Linked DNA regions of Nocardioides panacis. The protein of the gene in region 2 interacts with the protein of the main gene of each other region in a pairwise test. Links are inferred from orthologs where the notes say so. Each region holds a gene or a part of one and is shown on either strand. Other genes may lie near its edges. The genes, in order: KRR39_RS08535 and panC.

Region 1 (3,033 bases), 1.8 Mb from region 2 along the record:
GAGGAGAACCGCTTCCTCGAGGTGACCTACGCCAACGGCGACAAGGAGGTCCTGTACTTCAAGGACTTCAACTCCGGCGCGATGATCCAGAACATCGTCGACCGGGCCAAGAAGATGGCGATCAAGGACCTGCTCGACAGCAACCAGAAGGGGCTGCGCGTCACGCACATGCTCCAGGCGTGCGTCGACGAGTTCAAGGAGAACGAGGACCTCCCGAACACCACCAACCCCGACGACTGGGCCCGGATCTCCGGCAAGAAGGGCGAGCGGATCGTGTTCATCCGCACGCTCATCACCGGCAAGCAGGGCACGGAGCCAGGTCGGTCCATCGACACGGTGTCCAACACCGGCCAGTACCTCTGAGCCATGCCGGGGGGCGAGCAGATCGGACGCGAGGACGCCGAGGCGTTGCTCGAGGTGCGGCGCGAGCTCGGACCGTCGTACGACGAGGCGCTGGTGGACTCGTTCGCCGAACGCATCGAGCGGGCCGTCGCGGAGCGCGTCGAGGACCAGCTGGCGCGTCGGCGCGAGGTCACCCGGGCGGCCGCCGGCTCCGGTGGCCGCCAGCTGGCGCTGGGGATCGTCTCGATGGTGGCGGCGATCCCGATCAGCATCGTGCTCGGGGTCACCGGCAACTACGCGGCGATGCTCGTGGCCTGGGTGGGCATCGTGCTGGTGAACATGGCACATGCGCTGCAGGGCCGTCCCCGGTCCTGATCTAGCCTGGAACCATGTTCTTCTGGATCGGTGTCACCGTCGTGTTCGTGGTCTTCGTCGGGGTCGTCACCTGGGGCCTGCGCGGCATCGCCGGCCGCGCCCACGAGCCCGGCACCCAGCACCTCGACTGACCGGCGCACGACCGGCGTCCCCCGACCGGCGCGGCGTCGGTTGGATCGGTCGTTCGCGGGTAGAGGGTGAGGGCCCACACCACATCGGAGGCCCCGTGAAGACCATCCTCATCATCATCGTCGTCGTGCTCGTCGTGCTGTTCCTGCTCGGGAAGTTCCGTCCCGGCCGCAAGTGACCGCACCGGGTGCGCATCCACCGCGACGTCAGCGGGGGTCGGTGACGTCCGCGACCAGGGCGTCGAGCTTCTGCACGACCTCCGCGGCGTCGACGGTGACCGCGACACCCGGGGCGCCGGCCCCCAGCGAGACCGGACCGGACAGCGACGCGTCCGCGACCACCGGCCAGGCCGTGGTGCTGCCCAGCGGCGTGATCGTGCCCCGCACGTAGCCGGTCACCTCCAGCGCCACCTCGGCGCTCGGCATCGACAGCCGGTTCAGCCCGAGCACGGCCCGGAGCTTGGGCCAGGCGATCTCCCGGTCACCCGGCACCAGGACGAACCGGTAGTCGTCGTCGGCGAGCCGGACCACCAGCGTCTTCACGACCGCCGCCGGCTCGAGGCCGCGGGCCTCGGCCGCCTCCTCCAGGGACCGCACCGGTCCGTGCCGGGTCACCGTGTGCGCGAGCCCCAGGGACTCCGCAGCAGCCAGCGCGCGGGCCGAGTTGTCGTCGCTCATGCCCAGAATCGTAGGGCGCCGTAGTCGCCGACGCCGTCGCGCGCGAGTCGGCCGAGCAGCTGCCGGGTGTCCGGCACGAACAGCCAGCCGGGGTCGGTGAGCAGGGCGTCGAGCTCCTCCAGCGACCTCCAGGCGCCCCAGACCACCTCTCCGTCGGCGTGCCTGACCGGTCCGTCCCAGGTGGTCTCGTAGCAGTGCTCCACGCAGCGCGTCCCGTCGTCCTCGTAGACCGAGAGGCCCAGCGGCCGCAACGTGGCGCCGGTGACGCCGAGCTCCTCGGCGAGCTCGCGCGCGGCCGAGACGGCCGGCTCCTCGCCGTACCCCATGACCCCGCCGGCGGCGGCGTCGTGGTGGGAGGGTGCCCAGTCCTTGTCGGGCGAGCGCCGGTGCACGTAGATCCGCCCGGCCGGGTCGCGGACCAGCACCGCGGTGGCGGCGTGCAGCAGGTTCTCCCGGCGTACGACGGAGCGCTCGGCGGAGCCCACCACGGCGCCCGTCCGGTCCACCAGGGCCACGATCTCGGTCATGAACCCCATTGTCCCCGCGACGGGCCGCGTAGGCTCGGTGCCATGAGTGTGCGGCGCGTGATGGGGACCGAGACCGAGATGGGCATCTCGGTGCAGGGACAACCCACGGCCAACCCGATGGTGGCCTCCTCGCAGATCGTCAACGCCTACGCCTCGGCCACCCTGCGCGCCAGACGGGCCCGGTGGGACTTCGAGGAGGAGTCGCCGCTGCGCGACGCACGCGGGTTCGACATGTCCCGCGAGGTCGCCGACCCCACCCAACTGACCGACGAGGACCTCGGGCTGGCGAACGTCATCCTCACCAACGGCGCCCGGCTGTACGTCGACCACGCGCACCCGGAGTACTCCAGCCCGGAGTGCACGAACCCGCGGGACGTCGTGAAGTGGGACAAGGCGGGCGAGCAGGTCATGCTCGACGCGTCCCGGTTCGCGGCGGCGATCCCCGGCGCGGCGCCGATCCTGCTCTACAAGAACAACACCGACAACAAGGGCGCGTCCTACGGCGCCCACGAGAACTACCTGATGCGCCGGACCACGCCGTTCAGCGACATCGTCAAGCACCTCACCCCGTTCTTCGTCAGCCGCCAGGTGGTCTGCGGCGCCGGGCGGGTGGGCATCGGCCAGGACGGTCGCGAGCACGGCTTCCAGATCAGCCAGCGGTCCGACTACTTCGAGGTCGAGGTCGGCCTCGAGACCACGCTGAAGCGGCCGATCATCAACACCCGCGACGAGCCGCACGCCGACCCCGAGAAGTACCGCCGGCTGCACGTGATCATCGGCGACGCGAACCTCGCGGAGATCTCCACCTACCTCAAGGTCGGCACCGCCTCGCTGGTGCTGGCGATGATCGAGGACCGGTTCATCACCCGCGAGCTCTCGGTGCAGCAGCCGGTCCGCGCGCTGCGCGACGTGTCGCACGACCCGACCCTGCAGCACCTGCTCACCCTGACCGACGGGCGCAAGCTGACCGCCGTACAGCTGCA
Region 2 (3,283 bases):
CTCGCCCGCGTCGTCGACGAGGAAGGCGCCCTCGCCGCGCACCGCCTCGGAGATCAGCGGCTGCTGGCCCGTGGAGCCCGCGCCCAGCCACATCACCGTCGGGTGGAACTGCACGAACTCCAGGTCCCGCAGCACCGCGCCGGCCCGCAGCGCGAGCGCCATCCCGTCGCCGGTGGACACCGGCGGGTTGGTGGTCGCGGAGAACACCTGGCCCAGCCCCCCGCTGGCCAGCACCACCGCCCGGCAGAGCACCGCGCCGACGCCGTCGCGCTGGCCCTCGCCCATCACGTGCAGGGTCACTCCCGCGACCCCGCCGTCGGCCCCCGGGACGAGGTCGAGGACCAGGGCGTGCTCGGTGACGTCGATGTCGGGGGCGGCCCGGACGGCGGCGACCAGGGCGCGCTGGATCTCCGCGCCGGTCGCGTCCCCGCCCGCGTGCGCGATCCGGTCGCGGTGGTGCCCGCCCTCCCGGGTCAGGGACAGCTCGCCGGCCTCGGTGTGGTCGAACACGGTGCCCAGGGAGATCAGCTCGCGCACGGCGTCCGGGCCCTCGGTGACCAGCACCCGCACCGCCTCCTCGTCGCAGACCCCGGCGCCCGCGACCAGCGTGTCGTGCAGGTGCTGGTCGGGGGTGTCGCCGGGGCCGAGGGCGGCGGCGATCCCGCCCTGCGCCCACTGCGTGGAGCCGGCGCTGAGCAGGTCCTTGGTGACCACCATGACCGAGCCCACCGACGGCGAGGCGCGCAGCTGGAGCGCGGCGGTCAGGCCGGCGATGCCGGAGCCGATGACGACGACGTCGGCATAGGTCGTCCAGCCGGGAGGGGGAGCAGCGAGGCGCTGCGGCAGGCTCACACGCCCGAGGCTAACGGGCGGGCGCGTCGCCACGGACGAGTCCCGTCCCGGGCAGCGCCTCGGCGGGGTCGTGGCCGGTGCCGATCACGCGGTTGCCGGCGTCGACGAACACCACCGACGGGCGCAGCTCGCGGGCCTCGGCGGTGTCCATCTGCGCGTAGCCGATCAGGATCACCACGTCGCCGGGGTGCACCAGCCGCGCGGCCGCGCCGTTGATGCCGAGCACCCCGGACCCGCGCTCGCCGGCGATCGTGTAGGTCTCCAGCCGGGCGCCGTTGGTGACGTCGACGACGTGCACCAGCTCGCCGGGCAGCAGGTCGGCCGCGTCCAGGAGGTCCTCGTCCACGGTCACCGAGCCGACGTAGTGCAGGTCGGCCTGGGTCACCGTGGCGCGGTGGATCTTGCTCTTCATCATCGTGCGCAGCATCAGTGGTGCCCTTCCTGGGTGCCGAGGTGCACGGCGAGGTTGTCGATCAGCCGGGTGCTGCCCACCCGCGCGGCGACCAGCAGCCGGGCCTCGCCCGCCTCGGGCGGGTCGCCGAGCCCCGGGGAGGTCAGCGCGAGGTAGTCCAGGTCGACCCCGTCCGCCGCCGCCAGTACGGCGCCCGCGTCGGCGAGCACCCGCGCGGCGCCCGCCGGCCCGGCGTCCGCCCCGGCCCGCAGCGCCCGGGACAGGGCTAGGGCGGACCGGCGCTGGCCGGGGTCGAGGTAGGCGTTGCGCGAGGACAGGGCCAGGCCGCCGTCCTCCCGGACCGTGGCGGCGCCGACGACGTCGACGCCCATGCAGAGGTCGTCGACCATCCGGCGGACCAGCACCAGCTGCTGGTAGTCCTTCTGACCGAAGACCGCGGCGTCGGGCCGGACCAGCCCGAACAGCTTGGCGACGACCGTCAGCACGCCCCGGTAGTGGCCGGGCCGGGTCGCGCCCTCCAGCACCCCGCCCAGGGGACCCGGCTCGACGGTCACCTGCGGGTCGCCGCCGGGGTAGACCTCGTCGACCGAGGGTGCGAACACCACGGCGGCGCCGTTCGCCCGGCAGACCTCGAGGTCGGCGTCGAAGGTGCGCGGGTAGCGGTCGAGGTCCTCCCCCGCCCCGAACTGCAGCGGGTTCACGAAGAGCGACACCACCACGGTCCCGGCTCGCTCCGCGGCCTCCCGGACCAGCGCGGCGTGCCCGCCGTGCAGCGCACCCATCGTCGGCACCAGGCCGACGGTCCCGCCCCGCGCGCGGTGCGGCCGGAGCGCGTCGTCGAGCTCCGCACGGGACCGGGCGACGAGCGTCACGCGCCCCGCCGGGCGGCCGGGCTGGGCGCCGGGAGCGCGTCGTTGAGGATGCTCACCAGCTTGGCGGCGCGCAGCGGCAGCAGCCGTCCGTCGACCACTGCGCGGTTCGCGGTGGCCCGGGCCAGGGCGACGTACGACCCCAACGTGCCGGGCGCGGTGCGGGCGACCTCGGCGAGGTGTGCCCGGACCGTCTCCACGTCGCCGCGGACGATCGGGCCGGTCAGCGCGGCGTCGCCGTAGGTCAGCGCGTTGTCCAGTGCCGCGGTGAGCAGCGGCCGCAGGGTCGCGGCCGGGTCGGTGGCCCCCGACTCGCGGAGCAGGTCCATGGCCTGGGAGACCAGCGTGACCAGGTGGTTGGCGCCGTGCGCGAGACCCGCGTGGTAGAGCGTGCGGCGGTCCTCGTCGACCCAGACGACGCTGCCGCCGAGGTCGGCGACCAGGGTGCGGGCGAGCGCGCGGGTGCCGTCGGTCGCGGTCACCCCGAACACGCAGCCGGGCAGCCGGGCGACGTCGACGTGGGTGCCGGTGAACGTCATCGCCGGGTGCATCGCGAGGACCTCGGCGCCCACCTCGGCGGCCGGCGCGAGCACCGCCAGGCCGTGCTTGCCCGAGGTGTGCACGACCTGCTGGCCCGGACGGATCGCGCCGGCGGCGGCCAGCATGGTGACCACGTTCGAGAGCATGTCGTCGGGCACGGTGAGCAGCAGCAGGTCGCAGGACCGCGACACGGCGGTCGGCTTGTCGACCCGGACGCCCGGCAGCAGCGTCTCGATGCGGGTGCGCGACGCGGCGGACTCGCCCGCGACGGCGACGATCTCGTGCCCTGCGGCGTGGAGCGCTGCCGCGAGGACCGCGCCGACGCGCCCGGCGCCGACTACCCCGATACGGGTCATGGACTCATCACCTTTCGTTCCAGTCCCCACGAGGAGGTACCGGACGGCCTGATGCGTGCACGGTCGAGCGTACGCGCGGCCCGCCCGGGCGGACACCCGGCCGGCCGGTGGCCTGCGTCACACGGCTCCCCCCGGCCCGTAGCCTGGCGCGATGACCTCGCTCGGCATGCCGGCGGTACCCCCGCCGACCCCGCACCCGACCTGGAAGCAGGCCTGGGACGCCGCGCTGTACGGCGCCGACGGGTTCTTCCGTC

The links.
Region 1: the proteins of panC (region 2) and KRR39_RS08535 interact in binary tests that used the Escherichia coli proteins (3 or more experiments, as listed by UniProt). The link is inferred for Nocardioides panacis from one-to-one orthologs.

What each region holds. Positions count from the first base shown.
Region 1 is NZ_CP077062.1:1,767,116-1,770,148, forward strand. The notes cover bases 286-3,005. They hold KRR39_RS08535 (NUDIX hydrolase), read right to left. Parts: upstream 2,051-3,005; coding sequence 1,520-2,050; downstream 286-1,519. Other genes in these bases: arc (proteasome ATPase), read left to right, coding at 286-363; KRR39_RS08525 (hypothetical protein), read left to right, coding at 367-717; KRR39_RS08530 (aminoacyl-tRNA deacylase), read right to left, coding at 1,053-1,523; dop (depupylase/deamidase Dop), read left to right, coding at 2,093-3,005. In the rest of the region: more of arc, read left to right, coding at 1-285; more of dop, read left to right, coding at 3,006-3,033.
Region 2 is NZ_CP077062.1:3,558,988-3,562,270, forward strand. What follows is about bases 208-3,177. They hold panC (pantoate--beta-alanine ligase), read right to left. Parts: upstream 2,137-3,177; coding sequence 1,279-2,136; downstream 208-1,278. Other genes in these bases: KRR39_RS17365 (L-aspartate oxidase), read right to left, coding at 208-852; panD (aspartate 1-decarboxylase), read right to left, coding at 863-1,279; KRR39_RS17380 (Rossmann-like and DUF2520 domain-containing protein), read right to left, coding at 2,133-3,029. Also shown: more of KRR39_RS17365, read right to left, coding at 1-207; KRR39_RS17385 (SAM-dependent methyltransferase), read left to right, coding at 3,181-3,283. UniProt on the Escherichia coli protein: Catalyzes the condensation of pantoate with beta-alanine in an ATP-dependent reaction via a pantoyl-adenylate intermediate.